2 regions of the Dyella sp. Tek66A03 genome follow, and region 2 is predicted to be linked to the other one. Evidence: riboswitches for the same ligand, from Rfam matches in the RefSeq annotation. Region 2 holds a riboswitch; the other holds the start of a gene.

Region 1 (7,730 bases), 2.3 Mb from region 2:
CGCCCGGGCAAATACATAACCCGCGCCGCGCACGGTAATGATGCGTCGAGGCCGCTTGGGGTCGTCCTCGATCAGCGCGCGTATGCGCGAGATATGCACGTCGATCGAGCGGTCGAACGCTTCGATGTGCTCGCCCTTCAGTAGGTCCATCAAGCTGTCGCGCGACAGCACGCGGCCGCTGTGCGTGGCCAGCGCCAGCAGCAGTGCGAACTGATACGACGTGAGGTTGCGTATCTCGCCGTCGACATAGAGCGAGCGTGCGTCGCGGTCGATTTCCAGGCGCCCGAAGCGCAGCAACTGCGCCGGCGCGGCGCCACCGCGGCGGCGCATGATCGAACGGAGCCGGGCCAGCAGTTCTCTTGGCTCGAACGGCTTGGGCAGGTAGTCGTCGGCCCCCAGCTCCAAGCCCACGACGCGATCCATGGGTTCGCCGCGCGCCGTCAACATCAGCACGGGCAGATCGGACCGGCTACGCACGCGGCGGCAGACGTCGAGACCGTCCATGTCAGGCAGCATCAGGTCAAGCACCATGGCCTGAAAGTGTTCCGTAGCCAGGCGCTGCAGCGCATCGGCGCCAGAGGCCGCTGCGGTCACGCGAAAACCCGCCTGGCCCAGGTAATCCTGGAGCATGTCCGCCAGACGGGCATCGTCTTCAACCAGCAGCAAGTGCTCAGCCATATGGCCTGGCACTGTAGGTGCTCCAGCGCGCAAACGCGAGATGGATCATGGGCTCAATGCGCGGCTTGATGCTGGGCCATCGCATCCCGCGCCTGCTGGCGCTGCGCCGGTGTCAGGGCTTCGGCCACGTCGGCCAGGTGGTCGATCAGCCGCTTGGAGGCCAGATCCATCTCGTGCATCCGGGCGACACGCATCCGCTCGAGCGCCTTGCGATCGACGGTGTTCGCAGTAAGCAAGGTCATGATTTCCCCATGCCCTGATTCCAGCTGCGCGTGAAAGTCACCGAAGTCGGTGGCGGTCTGTTGCATCAGCGGATCGAGCCTGGCCTTCTGCGCATCCGTGACACTCAAGGTGCTGTAAAGATGCTGGCGCATGGCATCGGCCGAGTGCCCTGGTGCCATCCCTGCGTGGTGGGGGGGCGGGGGCATGGCACCCGCTGGCGGCGTCTGGCCAAGGGCGCTGATGCCCAGGGTAAGCGCACCGGTCGCCAGCAGCATCAGCACCCATGATTTACGGGCAACACCGAGTGATCGGCGCATACCTTCCGGAAGGTGAGTCTTCATGGTCGTTCTTCTTTCGACGAAGCACATGCTCCGGATGCGAATGTGCTTCACGCCCGTAACCGGCGTTTGTCGGCCATGTAAAGATTTATGAAGAAGGGGCGCTTCTGGCGCCGGGCGGGCAACTTCGACTTGCCGAAGGAGCCGCGATATCGGCGGAGCCCGCTTTGGCTAGCAGCGGGCTCCGCCTGTCGATAGATACAACCCTGGATGGGGATGCTCTCGTTCGACAACAGAGAGCATTGATAAGCCGCGAAGCGCGGCTTATCACGGTGCTGAAATTAGTGCGTCAGTGCGACATCGATAATGATGCCGGAAGCGATCGCGGTCAGCACGATCTGGCCGTCATCGCTGCGTACCCAGCGATAGCCCGGATCGGGGCGGCGGACGTGGTAGCGCTCATAATCGGTGACGTAATACTCATGCGAGTAGTAACGATCCGGCATGCGTTCGCCACGTCGATACGCCTGCTTCTCCCAGCCCTTGTGCTCGCCGTTGTCGTGGTGACCTTCTTCCCGGTAATCACGATCATGACCACGATCGCCTCGATCGCGGTCGCCATCACGATGATCGCCATCACGATGATCGCCATCATGATGATCGCGGTCATCGTCGCGGTGCTGATCATGGTAGCGACTATCGTCCTGGGGGGACGCATAGGTGGCGGCAGTTCCGGCGAGTAGTGCGGCCGTCACGACGAAGATAAACAAGCGTTTCATCAATCCTCCAGAGTCAAAGTGACCAAAGCGGATGAAATCATCCGCCCATTCAAGATAAACAGTGCCACTCCAAAAACACCTGTGTGCGAAGCGCGAACGCGATGTCTGGCCGGGCACGAGTGTCGTGATAACGATGGCACAACTGGCGACCGGCAACAGCACAAACCCGGACTTGGCTCAAACCTAGTAATGGGCCCGTTCAGGATGCAATTTCCGGTGCCGGTATGGCAGAAGCAGGGTGCGTGAATTTTGAGATGGCGTGCACAAAAGGGTGGCTCTCCTGTTCGATTACGAAGGATGCGTCCGCCATTGCGCACGACGCGGCGCTGCAGGCTCATCTTGCTGCTTAACGCCGTATCGCCAGGACGCCGTCCAGGGCCAGCTGGGCCTTGAAACCCGCTTTCTCCAGGCGTTTCGCCACTTCGCGTGGGACGTCACGGTCGCTGGTGAGTTTGTTGGGGCTGCCGGTGTAGTGAAACAGGCGTCCGCCGCGGCGGAGTACGCGTGCCAGATGATCGTAGAACACCTGTGAGTAGAGCTCGCCGGCGATACCGAAGCGCGGCGGGTCATGCAGCAGCGCGTCCACCGAGGCGTCGGCCACTTGCGCGATCACCTGTGACACGTCGGCCTGGGTGAGCTGCAGACGGCCGCCCTGGGCGGGCTCGTCCGGATCCGGTGACCAAGGGTTGAGCGTGCGCAACCACAACACGTCGGGGTTCTTCTCGAACGAGTGGATGCTCGCCACGTCAGCCTCAAGACAGCAAGCGGCGAAGTAGCCCAGGCCCCCGCAGGTATCGAGCAACACCTTGCCGCGCGGTTCGACCAGCGCCACTTTCCGGCGCGCATCCTCAAACGGCGATTCCTTCGCCGTGGGCAGCATCTTGATGCCGTCGATCTCGAAGGTGGGTGCGCCCCATTCGGTGGGCACCAGCTTGATCAGCGAGCCGGAAAAGCGCGATATCGGCGCAAACTCGTCGCCGTCCCAGTAATAGATCGTGCGGTCTTTCAGCTTGTGCGGATACGGGTAGCGCTGCCCTTTCCAGTGCCAAGCATCCGCCTGCAGCGGCGCGCTGCCCTGTGAGCGGCCCAGGTCCAGCGAGCCGATCCATTCGCTCGCAGCAGCATCGCGTGCGGCCAGCAAAGTCTCGGCGACGGGGCGCGTGAGCAGGGGGCCTGAATAATGCGCCACGACGAATAATCTCCTGGAATGAGCGTGTGCGGAGGTTTGTGCAACCGGGATACGCCGGACGGCGTAGCGCTTTGAATCTGCTGGCGCGAACTGTTCGTGCCAGGTCGATAGGGATATTCGAAGAATATCGGTGCGCCTTCAAAGGCGCAAAGCCAACTTTCGAATGGCGGCTCCCCACCGCCGAGGCGGCTGGCCTCGGCGGGCGGGTTCGGCGTGGTCAGGCAGCCAATCGTTTCCGCAGATTTGCCGCAAAACGTTCGGCCGCCTCGTGCCGACCTTCGAAATGCAGGAAGGGCTCGATCATTTCCAGCTCCATCAGCAGGAAGCGGTCCTGGGATATCACGCCGTCCACTCGCGCATAGGCAATATCGGCATGGCCGATGGCCGCCGCCGCTGCAAGGGCTCGTTTCGCGGTGGCAATCAGAGCCTCATCGGGCTCGATGGCTTGAGCAGTGCCGCCGAATTCGCTCTGCACCCGGTAGTCGCCCGCCGCCGGCCGCTTGATCACCGCGTGACTGAATTCGCCATCGAAAAACAGCAGGGACCACTCCCCATCGCTCACGACTTCGGGTACGTAAGGCTGAATCAGGTAATCGAACTCCAACGGAAGCTGCGCAACGATCTGATTAAACGCCACATCATCGCTTCGGCCACGAGCCGTGTGGCGGGCCGTGCCACTGACGGTCGGTTTGACCACGACCTGCTGCACGGGCATCGAAGCCAGCGTCTGCTGCAACTGGCTGGCCGGCACGATCTGCGTAGGAATGATTTCGATGCCTTGTGCCGCCAGTTCGAGCAGGTAGCGTTTGTCGCTATTCCAGCGCAACAGTGCCTTGTTGTTGATCGTCGGAACAGGCAGCTGATCGAGCCATTGCCTGAAGGCCGGGTAGTGCTTGAAGTAGTCCCAGGTGGAGCGCATTAGCACGGCGTCGAAATGCGACCAGTTCACGTCCGGATCGTTCCAGACGCATGCCGTCGGTTCGATGCCGAGGCGTTGAAGCGAGACCGCGAGATGGGCGTCGTCGGGATGAATGCCGGGAACGATCACGGACGTGGCAATGGCGAGACGACGGATGGGGGATTCAGACATGGCAAGACCTCCTGCAAGGGAGGGCGCCCTTTTCCAGAGATCCAAACCAAGCGTGGCGGATTGACTCCGTCGCAGCACCCCTCGGTTTGGACTGCGCGCAGACCCGCTTGCGCGCATGGGTAAGCATCGGATGACGATGCGTGGATAGTCTGTCTGACCTCGCTGCCAACCGTCAATCTTCCTTGACTTGATTCGTTTTCAGAAGCGACTGACGGTCGCGAGCGATCGGGAGGGGTCACGCGAGCCCGCTAGCTCGCCCCAGCAATAACAAACCTGCACCGACAGCGACGGCCCCGGTGACTCGCGCCGCGCGCGCACCACCGGGCGCAAGACGTTCGGCGGTGATGGCTGCCGTCACGACAACCATCGCACGCAAGTCCATGATGCCGACGACAAGGAGGATCGATGTCAGGCCGGCACAGCAGGTGCTGCAGTGGAAGCCGAGGCGCAGGCCGTGTCGCCAGGCTGCGGCTGCGTGGGCGGGCAATGGGACGCCACTCGCCGATGGCCCCCGGCAGCAGGCAAGGTGATGTGCCTTCCACGCAGTGAACTGGAGTACACCGGCCATCAGGATCACCACGCCGACCACGATCGGGACGGCGCGCGCCACCGCCGGCAGCGACATCTCGATGGCCGCGAGCGCGGCGCCCAGCGCAAAGGCCGCCGCGCCGAACACCGTCCACACAAAGAAATATCCGGCGCCTACCAGCGCGGTCAGCCGGCCCAGCTGCGTTTTGCCTATCCTGCCGACCACCTGGCGGTAATACCAAAGCATGGGCATCAGGGAAGGCAGCATCATCGCCACCATCATCATGGTCCACATGCCAACGAACGAAGCCGCGACGCCGAGCCACGTCTGCCCGGGCATCCGCATCCACGCCATCGACATCGTCCAGCCGCCAGGCATGGGCATCTCGCCCATCGCCGACATGGATCTGCAGCGGACGATCGTCACCAGCGCGCTGCCAGCGAATAGCAGTGCAGAAGCGCCGATGAAGGTTCGCTGGGAGGCAGGCGCGGAACCCCTGCCTCGGGAGACGCCTCGTTCTCCGGTCGCGCCGACGACGTTCATGACGCGACTCGTTGCTCGCCGTACTCGTCGTGACGGCGCCACCAGATACCTTGCTCGTTGCGCCCCAGCGGGGTGCGGTCGAGCCATTGGTACATGCCCCAGATGCCGTCCAGCCCGCGCGCATAGGTGGAATAGGTGTGATAGACCACGCCATCTTCTAGTACGAAGGCGCTCAGGCCTGGCCTGTCGCGGGTGTACGTCGCCACGTCAGTTCCGGTCATCGCCGCCATCTGCGCGACGGGGCCCTCGCCACCGCGCAATGGCCACTCTTGCACGGTCTTGCCTGCCAGCGGCTCATGGGTTGGCGCTGCTGCCTCGCGCCGATAGTTGTATTCGATGCCGCCCTTGCGCTGCTGCTCCTCGGTGAAGCCGACGTTGAAATCGAAGTTGAAGTCGCCGTCGCGCGAGGACGCCCAGGGGAATTTCCATCCCATCCGCCGCCTATATGCATGAAGCTTCGCGAGTGGTGCCCGTGACACGGCCGACAGCGTGACGTCATGGTTCGCCAGGTGCACCGCGAAGCTGTCGAATCCGTCCGCGATGGACGAGCAGGACGGGCATCCTGCGATGTAGTCGGGTCCGAACATGAAGTGATAGACGAGGAGCTGCGAGCGCCCCTGGAAAAGGTCGACCAGTGAGGCGTTCCCTTCATCGGTATCGAAACGGTACGCCTTGTCGACCCGGACCCACGGCAGCGCCTGACGTTGCCGGGCCAGCTCGTCACTGCGTCGTGTCATGGCTTTCTCCGCCTCGAGCAACTCAAGCCGCGCTGCCAGCCACTCTTCGCGTGTCCCCGTCTTGTGCATGGTCATGGTCGTGCCCTCCGTTAGGCCTGCTTCGTCGTACGTCCGGTTATCGATAGGACGTGCTGATGGGTGGTCGTGAGGTAGATTAGGCGCGGGTATCGAACGGTGGGAGTGACAAGTGTGGCGGGATTCCCATGGACTCTCTGATCACGGCCGCAGCGCGTTCGCTCGCGGCGGGTGATCCGCTCGGCGCACTGAACCTGGTCGCCTTGCGCGACGACGCGGCGGCGCTCGCGCTTCGAGGCATCGCGATGGCGCAGCTCGGCGACTTCGTCCGAGCCAAGGCTCTCGTGCGACGTGCGGCGCGCGCCTTCGGTCCAAAGGAGGCCGTGGCCCGCGCGAGGTGTGTCGTCGCCGAAGCCGAGATCGCCCTTGTTTCGCGCGACCTCGGCTGGCCTGCGAAGACGCTCGACGAAGCACGGGCTACGCTGGAAGCGCATGGCGATCGGGTGAACGCGGCGCATGCGTGGTATCTCGAGGTCAGGCGTCTCCTGCTGATCGGGCGCCTCGATGAAGCCGAGCGCACGCTCGGCGAACTCGACCCCAGGCTATTTCCTCCCGCACTGAGAGCCGCGCACGAGCTGGTCGTTGCGGGCATCGCCATGCGCCGCCTGAGGACGGAGACAGCGCGCGTTGCCCTTGATCAGGCTGCGCACGCCGCGCGCCTTGCAGGTATTCCTGCGCTCACGGCGGAGGTCGAAAGCGCATTCCTCGTATTGAACACACCAGCGGCTCGCCTGTTGGCGCATGGTGAGGAGCGTCTTCTCCTGCTCGAGGAGGTCGAGGCCTTGCAGGCATCGAAAGCGTTCGTCGTCGATGCATGCCGTTATGTCGTGCGTGACGCACGCACCATGGTCTCGCTCGCGAGGCGTCCGGTGCTGTTCACGCTCTTGCGCGCGCTGGGCGAAGCGTGGCCCGCGGATGTGTCGAGGAATATACTCATCGCGCGCGCCTTCAGGGCCAAGCTCCCCGACGAATCGCATCGAGCGCGCTTGCGCGTCGAAATCGGGCGCCTTCGCACGGTGTTGCAGCCGCTGGCCGGTGTGAGTGCGACGAAGCGGGGGTTTGCGCTGGCGCCACACAACGCTCGCGAGGTCGTTGTGCTGACGTGGCCGGTCGAAGAGCAGCATGCCGCGGTGCTCAGCTTTCTCGCAGACGGCGAGTCGTGGTCGAGCTCCGCCCTGGCGCTTGCGCTAGGCGCCAGCCAGCGTACCGTACAGCGGATCCTCGACTCGCTAGCGGCCGTGGGCAAGGTGCAGTCGTTTGGCCGCGGGCGAGCACGTCGTTGGATGACCCCGCCCGTGCCAGGATTCACGACGATCTTGTTACTCCCCGCACCACTACCGAGTGACTAGGGTTGCTCCGATCCATTCAACGAGGGTGGCATGATGTCCAGCAAGTTCGCAGGGTGCGGGGCGTGGCGCCGCGCAGGCTGGCTGCCTGGGCAAGTCGCGCACCGCGGCCTGCGGGCTTGCTGGACATCACCCGAAGGGCCGGTTCTGTCTGCCCGCAGCTCCGCGCCGCGCCGACTCGACAGGCAGCCAGCCTGCCTTCGTCGACCCAGCACGCATCTGCGAGCAGACAGAACCGGTGACACCCTCGTTGAATGGATCCGA
Region 2 (7,730 bases):
CCTTCGTTGTCCAGCAGTACCTGCGGCGCTTCGTAGTACGGCGCCTGCGAGCGGAACAACCGCGTGCTCTGGCCGTTGCGCAGATCGACCTTGTCGACGAACGGACGGTCGCCCTCCGACGATGCGCCTTGTCCCAGACGGAAAATACTCTCGCCACCGTCGGCCAACAGCAGACGCGACTCGCCGTGTTCATCGAGCGCGGTCGCCGGCATACCCGGGTCGTTGTAACGATCCTCCGAAGAACCTTCATGGATCAGCTTGGGCGACAAATCGAGATGGTCGGGCATGACCCGCCATTCCTTCACCTTACGCGTCTTCCACCAGAACTCGTCGATCAGGGCCAGATCGCCATTGCCCCAATAAACACCGGCATAACGGCTGCCGAGCTTGGCCAGCGTGACTGGCGCCTGGTCAAAGGGAGCTCCCTGCATCAGCACGAGATCGCGAACGTCGGCCTTGCGGGCCGGATCGCCGCCATCCTGTGCCTCGGCCCATACGAGCGTTGCGGCTGCATCGGCACGCCACTCGATATCGCGCACGCCCGTACGCACCGCGTCATTGCCGGTAGGCAGGCCTTCGACCAGGGGTTGGTTGGCAATTTCCTTGACCAGCTTGCCGTCGAGATTCAGCACCTCGATGCGGCGCGGGAAGCTATCAGCCGGCACCAGGTAGGAGAACGGCCGCTCGATGCGTTGACGCAACAGGTTACGACCGTCCGGCGAGGCACTGATCGACAGCGTCAGCGTGGGTTCGCCCACCATCGTCACCTTGCCGTCCAGGTCGACCAGGGCGGACTGCGAGCGCATGTAGTGCTCGAACACACGCGCATCATCCTCGTTGCGCAGCATGTCCTGATAGGTGCGGATCGCTTTCACGCCGCCGCCCGCCTGCGTTTGCTGCGTATTCGGCCCGGTCGGAATACCGCTGGAGACGGGTGCCTCGCCCTGCCCCTGGGGCTGCAACTGGACCAACAGCTGCTTGCCATCCGGCATCCAGCGATATCCGCGTCCGGCCACCGTATTGAGTGGCAGCGCGGTAAGACGGCGCGCCGTGCGGGCCGCGACATCGACGATCCACAACTCGTTGCGACCCTGCTTCGCATCGACCTGATTGAAGGCCAGATAGCGCTGATCCGGCGACCAGCTGGACGTGGCGATGGACAACGGCGTCGGCAAACCCTGCAGACGGATCTCCTTGCCACTGGCCACATCCATCAGCCACAGGTCGCTGCCGAAGGAAAAACGGCTTTGCGCATAGGTGCGCGGGTTGATGCGCAGACCGGCCAGTTTCAGCTCCGGCTGCGCCACCACGTCGATGCCCGGCAACGACGGCGTCTGCGTCAGTGCCAGCAGGTCACGGTGCGGGCTGATCGAGAGCTGCGGCGGGCGCGGCGCATCCACCAGGGCCTGCAATGGCGCCGGTGGCAATAGATACCCTCCGGCAGATGCGCTCGCCGCGATGGGCGCTTTCTGCGCCAGCACCGCCATGGGGAGCGCAGCGAACAGGAAACCTACGAGAACGAAACGCCGGAACCGAATATCCATGTCGTAACAAGGGCCTTTGTCGTAATAATTTGCGAAATTAACGCTCCCGCCCTCCCCTGGCCAAGGCCATCAGTCATGGCTGGCACTGAAGCCGGACATCGGCGCTGGGGGCAGAACCCATTCCTCTCTGACGGTATACTCACATGTCCCGTTGAGGGGCGCTGCGACCGTTGGCATGGCGAACGCGGAGATTTCCGCTTCAGTCCGCACTTTCATGTGCTGGCGTTCACCTTCCCCGGCCAGGCTCGACGGATTCAATTTGTAACGGCGCCCGGTTACCGATGCGACCCCTTGGTCGCAACATCCGGAGCTACGCCATGAACGCAGTCACCAAAGATTCCGCCCAGCAGGACTTCAAGGTCCGCGATATCTCGCTCGCCGACCTGGGCCGCCGCCGCATCCGCATGGCCGAAGAGGAAATGCCGGGCCTGATGCAGATCCGCGCCCGCTACTCCAAGGACAAGCCGCTGAAGGGCGTGCGCCTGTCGGGCTCCCTGCACGTCACCAAGGAAACCGCCGTGCTGGCCGAGACCCTGCGCGAGCTGGGCGCCTCGGTGCGCTGGGCTTCGTGCAACATCTTCTCGACCCAGGACGACGTCGCCGCCGCCATGGCTGTCGGCGGCCTGCCGGTGTTCGCCTGGAAGGGCGAGTCGCTGGAAGAGTACTGGGAGTGCACGCTGGACATGCTGTCCCATCCGGGCGAGCTCGGTCCGCAGCTGATCGTCGATGACGGCGGCGACGCCACCTTGTTCATCCACAAGGGCGTCGAGCTTGAAGACGGCGACAACTGGGTCAATACCCCCAGCGGCAACCACGAAGAGCAGGTCATCAAGGACCTGGTCAAGCGCGTCCACAAGGAGCGTCCGGGCTGGTTCAAGAAGGTCGCCGCCGAATGGAAGGGCGTGTCCGAGGAGACCACCACCGGCGTGCATCGCCTCTATCAGCTGGCCGAAGCCGGCAAGCTGCTGGTGCCGGCGATCAACGTCAACGACTCGGTGACCAAGTCCAAGTTCGACAACCTGTACGGCTGCCGCGAGTCGCTGGCCGACGGCATCAAGCGCGCCACCGACCTGATGGTCGCCGGCAAGGTCGCCGTGGTCTGCGGCTATGGCGACGTGGGCAAGGGCTGCGCGCATTCGCTGAAGGGCTTCGGCGCGCGCGTCATCGTCACCGAAATCGATCCGATCAATGCCCTGCAGGCGGCGATGGAAGGCTTCCAGGTCACCACCATTGAAGACACCCTGGGCCTGGGCGACATCTACGTCACCACCACCGGCAACAAGGACATCATCACGCTCGAGCATATGGCGGCGATGAAGAACAACGCCCTGGTGTGCAACATCGGCCACTTCGACAACGAGATCCAGATGGATCGCCTCAACACCGCCAAGGGTGTGACGCGCGAGAACATCAAGCCGCAGGTGGACCGCTACACGTTCGAGAAGTCGGGCCACAGCATCTACATGCTGGCCGAAGGCCGCCTGGTGAACCTGGGCTGCGCCCACGGCCACCCGAGCTTCGTGATGTCCAACAGCTTCTCCAACCAGACGCTGGCCCAGCTCGACCTGTGGGCGAACAAGGACAAGTACGAGAAGACGGTCTACCGCCTGTCCAAGAAGCTGGACGAGGAAGTCGCTCGCCTGCATCTGGAGCAGATCGGCGTGAAGCTGACCAAGCTGACGCCGGAACAGGCCGCCTACATCGGCGTGCCGGTCGACGGCCCGTACAAGCCGGAGCACTACCGCTACTAAGTCGTAACCAACGCACTTGGTCAACGCGACAAGCCGAAGGGGCCGCCACTGGCGGCCCCTTCTTCATTTATAGCTTACTGGGAAGTAGCCACAGGTTCGCCGGCCACTGTCGACCTCGAGCTTGGAAAAAATCTAATAAATGATCATTCCAACGAAAGCCAAGGGCGTGCTCCGCTCCCTAATCAAAATTCATCAGAAAACAAGATGGTCTTTAATTTTCAAAGTGGCAGTCGAGATAGAGTGTGGTGCCCTCTAGCTGCACCACCTTGGCGATGAGCGTGGCGTAGTCATCATTACGCAGTGCGATAAAACGCCCCGCTTGCTTCGGGTCCGTGCGACAAGTAATCGCCGTCCTGCTATCTATCCCTCTCGTTATCCCGGGGAGAAGTCTGAATTTACTTGTGATGTACTGAATGTCAAAAGAGGGGGCGCCAACCGCATGTGCTCCGATGGGAATGGAGACCTGGCCATCAATGCGATATACCTTGCCGATGTACAGGCCTGCCACATACTCTGGATGCGCGGCGTGGATGGCTAATGCCTTGTCCAATTGAAACGCGAGGTCGGGAGCCTTGACGTTGATAATCTCGTCGCTATGCGTTTGGGCGCGTGCTTCCGCGGCCCGGGCCACGCCCGCGCTGTCCATGGTTACCTTCGACAACATGCTACACATGAAGTCACGCATGCTATCCGAGCTGACTGTCCCGCCTGGATTCAGGCGAAGCGTTATCGCCAGGCGATTTGTCGCTTCATAGGCGCCGATCATGATCGGAAAAACCTTTTCCGGATGAAGAAGGCTGTCTTTATGCACTATCGTCAGAGTGCCTTGATCGCCGCTGTAGTTCTCAGCTCCGATTTTGAAATCCTGATCCAGAGCATTCTTTTCGATCTGCCCCAGCGCGCTGTGAATATCCAAGTTCGGAATTGTCACAAAGGTCAAGTAGGAGGCGCCGTTGCGCGGGTCACCCTCGACTTTGAAATTTGCCGCACACTCGCTCTGCGCAAATGCTACTTGGGTGATAAATAGCAACGAAAGAAGGCTAAATAAATTAACTCCAATCCGTAAGCTTTTGGAGGAAAAATGAATAGATCTCACCAAATATCCTTTGATAGGTCTTGCGCTAGGACTGCCTGACCTGTCGAGCGGCAGTCTAAAGAGCTCCACCCTACGCTAGTGTCTACACGGTATAAATAAGACTTATCTGAAAGCCTCGTTGATGGATCGAGGCATCCCGGAACCGCGTCCACGGTGACAACACTCTCATGAAAAGTGCTCGTTCGTGCCGTTGAGTTTTGAATCGATGAATAGATCTACGCGTCGCGTAATAGCTCAAGTTGTCATAGCCGCCAGGGATACCGTCTCGGATTAGCTTCTCGACCAGATTGATAGTTTCCGTGGTCGCAGACGATGAGCGACAAGACGGCAAGACCGAGAATGGGATCAAACGTAGAAGCGTAATGGCTGGCCATTGCCCCGATGGATTTTCGGTGCAGCATGGACCGACTGCTAGTGACCGTGCGCGAAGTGCTGGAGGGACGCTGGATGGCGGCGCCTATGTGTTGCGCAGTCGTCACGCCACGCGTATCAAAGTGCTAGCGGTGGATGTCCAAATAGTGTGGCTAGCAGTGCGTCGTTTGTGGTGGCGCCAGTCATTTTATGAATCAAGCCATGCCATGCCGCCTGACTTGGCTCCAGCCAGCACCACCTCCCGCCTCAACGTGAAGACGGACCGCAGCCCAATGCGCCGAGCAGGCCGTGCAGGACCGGCACCTGCATGAGCCAAGGCGCCGACAAGGTCAGGACTCCGACCAGCAGGATGAAGAGCGCGGCGTAGCGGCGCGGTGCGGGTTGCTGCAGCCAACGCCCTACCCGCGCGCCGGACCAGGTCAACGGCAACATCACCGGCAACGTGCCCAGGCCGAATACCGCCATAGTCAACGCGCCATCGCGCGCGCTGGCCTGGAACCAGGCTGCGGCGAGCATCGTGGTACTCAGCCCGCACGGCAGCCATCCCCACAACACACCCGCGGCAAGACGGCGCGCCAACGTGTTGGTAGGCAGCAGACGCCGCTGTAACGGTTGCAGCCAGCGCCATAACCGCGCCCCCGGACGGGCGAACAGACTGAGCCGGCCGCGTCGGTCGAGCAAACGTAGCGCCGCAATGATCAACACAAGACCGACTGCCACGCGCATGGCGATAGCCAGCGCGCTCCATTCGAACAAGCGCAGCAGACCATCACCCACGCCTCCCACGACCGCACCGGCCAATACATAGCCTGCCACCCGCCCCAGATTCAATTGCAACGCGGCACGCCAGCCTGCCCGCGGTGACCACACCGAAAAGCCCGTAGCGATGCCGCCGCACATCGCGGCGCAATGCACACCACCGAGCAGGCCGGTGAACAGGACGGCGAGCAGGGCTGGAGCATTAATCGGCATCGCCTGCATCCTTCGAATCGATCCTCACCTCAGGGGATGAACGAGCCGGTGGATCGTCATGGAGGATATCCAGCGCCGGCGTATCCATGTCGTCGAACTGCCCCTTGCGCACGGCCCACACAAACGCGCCGACGGCTGCGGCGAGCAGCACCAGGCTAAGCGGTATGAGCATGAGCAGGATGATCACGGCGTCGGCTCCGGCACGCGGATGCGCGTCAGCCGCAAGGCATTGCAGGTAACGATCAGCGAAGACGCCGCCATGCCCAGCGCCGCCACGGCCGGCGTCACCTCTCCGGCGATCGCCAAGGGCAGCGCCAGCAGGTTGTAGCCCACGGCCCAGGCGAAATTCTGGCGCACGATGCGCTGTGTACGTCGAGCGAGCTTCACGGCAGCGGGAATGCGCAACAGTGCGGGTGCCGTCAGCACCATATCGGCCGCGCGCTGTGCCAGCGGGGCACCCTCGCCCATGGCCAGCGAAACATCCGCACCCGCTAGCACGGGCGCATCATTCAAACCGTCTCCGACCATGGCGACGATGCGCCCATTCGCCTGCAGTCGACGCACCAGGGCCAGCTTGTCCTCCGACGTCTGCCGAGAGTGCGCCTCGCCAATATTGAGCTTGCCCATGAGGCGTTGGACGGACTCCCGTGCATCGCCACTGGCCAGATGGACGGCCAGGCCCAGCCCACGCAACGCCCTGATGGTCTCGCTTGCATCCGGTCGCAAGCTTTCCTGTAGACGGAAGCGCGCCGCGACATGCGAGCCCTGGCTTAGCCAGAGACATCCATCATCCTCTCGCTTCGCGGCAAAGGGCGCCTGACCAAGCTTCCATTCCACGCCGTCCACCTTGCCGATCAGACCCTTCCCACTGATGGACCGAACCTCGCTGGCTCGTAGCTCGGTTCGCACGTCAGCGAAGGCGACGGCGATAGGGTGGCCACTGTCCCGCTCCAACGCCGCGGCGATGGCTTTCGCCGTCGCCGATGTCATCCCTTCAAACACCTGCACTTCGCCCAGCGTTGGCTGTATGCGTGTCAGGGTGCCGGTCTTGTCGAATACCACATCGGTAGCCCGGGCTAGACTGTCCAGCCCATTGGCGCGGATGGACAGCACGCCTAGCCGCGCCAAGGCGCCATGCGTCGCAGCCAAGGCGGCAGGCACCGCGAGTGACAAAGCACATGGGCAGCTGATGACCAGCAGGGACAACGTGACCTCGAAGGCACGCGCCGGGTCGACCATGCGCCAGCCGAGATAGACCAGCACCGCCGCAACCAACAAGGTCGCGACAAACCAGCTGCCCATGCGATCTGCCAGTCGAGCGATAGGTGGGCGATGGGCCTGGGCTTGTTCGACCAGGCGAGTCAGCTGAGACAGGCGCGTGGCGCTGCCGACTTGGGTGACTTCGATGCGCGCAGGGGTTTCTCGGCATACCGTCCCTGCCAAGATCAGCGCGCCCTGCTCCCTGCTCACCGGACGGGACTCGCCGGTCAGCAACGCTTCCTCGAACACCGCTACGGCATCCAGCAGGTGGCCATCGGCGGGCACTACCTCGCCGACAACCACGCAGGCAATATCGCCAACCTGCAGCGCCGTCAGCGGCACGGATTCTCGCGCGCCATCCCCCCGTTCGCGCACGGCAAGCGTTGGCCTGGAACGGGCCAGCGTGTCCACTTGCGAACTGGCAATACGCCGTGCCCGTTGTTCGAGCATGCGCGCACCGAGCAACAGGAACACAAACATCGCGGCCGCGTCGTACCAGACCTGCGCGCCGCCGCGTGCGGTTTCGACGGCGCTAGCCAGATAGGCCAGCAGAACGGAACTGGCGATCAACGTGTCCATGCCCAGGTGACGCTGGCGCAACTCCCGCCAGCAGCCGGCCAGGAACGGCCAGCCGGCGTAAAACACCACTGGCGTGCAGACCAGAAAGGTGATCCAGCGAAAAAAATCCCGCGTCGATATCGGCATGTGGTGAGCGAAGTCGAGATACATCGCCTC

What was found. Region 2 has a riboswitch for S-adenosylhomocysteine ahead of ahcY (adenosylhomocysteinase). Riboswitches for the same ligand answer to the same signal wherever they lie in the genome.
Region 1: it holds a riboswitch for S-adenosylhomocysteine, as region 2 does, so the genes downstream of both, ACT01B_RS06325 (ATP-grasp domain-containing protein) here and ahcY (adenosylhomocysteinase) in region 2, are expected to answer to the same signal.

The regions. Positions count from the first base shown of each region.
Region 1 covers NZ_CP199584.1:1,408,264-1,415,993, forward strand. Annotated here, with positions in the region: gene ACT01B_RS06305 (response regulator) at 1-678, opposite strand, end outside; gene ACT01B_RS06310 (Spy/CpxP family protein refolding chaperone) at 732-1,241, opposite strand; gene ACT01B_RS06315 (RcnB family protein) at 1,520-2,119, opposite strand; gene ACT01B_RS06320 (class I SAM-dependent methyltransferase) at 2,304-3,146, opposite strand; gene ACT01B_RS06325 (ATP-grasp domain-containing protein) at 3,364-4,236, opposite strand; S-adenosyl-L-homocysteine riboswitch at 4,251-4,325, opposite strand; gene ACT01B_RS06330 (DUF2182 domain-containing protein) at 4,472-5,308, opposite strand; gene ACT01B_RS06335 (DUF899 domain-containing protein) at 5,305-6,120, opposite strand; gene ACT01B_RS06340 (helix-turn-helix domain-containing protein) at 6,249-7,469, shown strand.
Region 2 covers NZ_CP199584.1:4,095,395-4,103,124, forward strand. Annotated here, with positions in the region: gene ACT01B_RS18265 (S9 family peptidase) at 1-1,544, opposite strand, end outside; S-adenosyl-L-homocysteine riboswitch at 1,692-1,824, shown strand; gene ahcY (adenosylhomocysteinase) at 1,862-3,295, shown strand; gene ACT01B_RS18275 (hypothetical protein) at 3,507-4,391, opposite strand; gene ACT01B_RS18280 (sulfite exporter TauE/SafE family protein) at 5,010-5,735, opposite strand; gene ccoS (cbb3-type cytochrome oxidase assembly protein CcoS) at 5,725-5,922, opposite strand; gene ACT01B_RS18290 (heavy metal translocating P-type ATPase) at 5,919-7,730, opposite strand, start outside.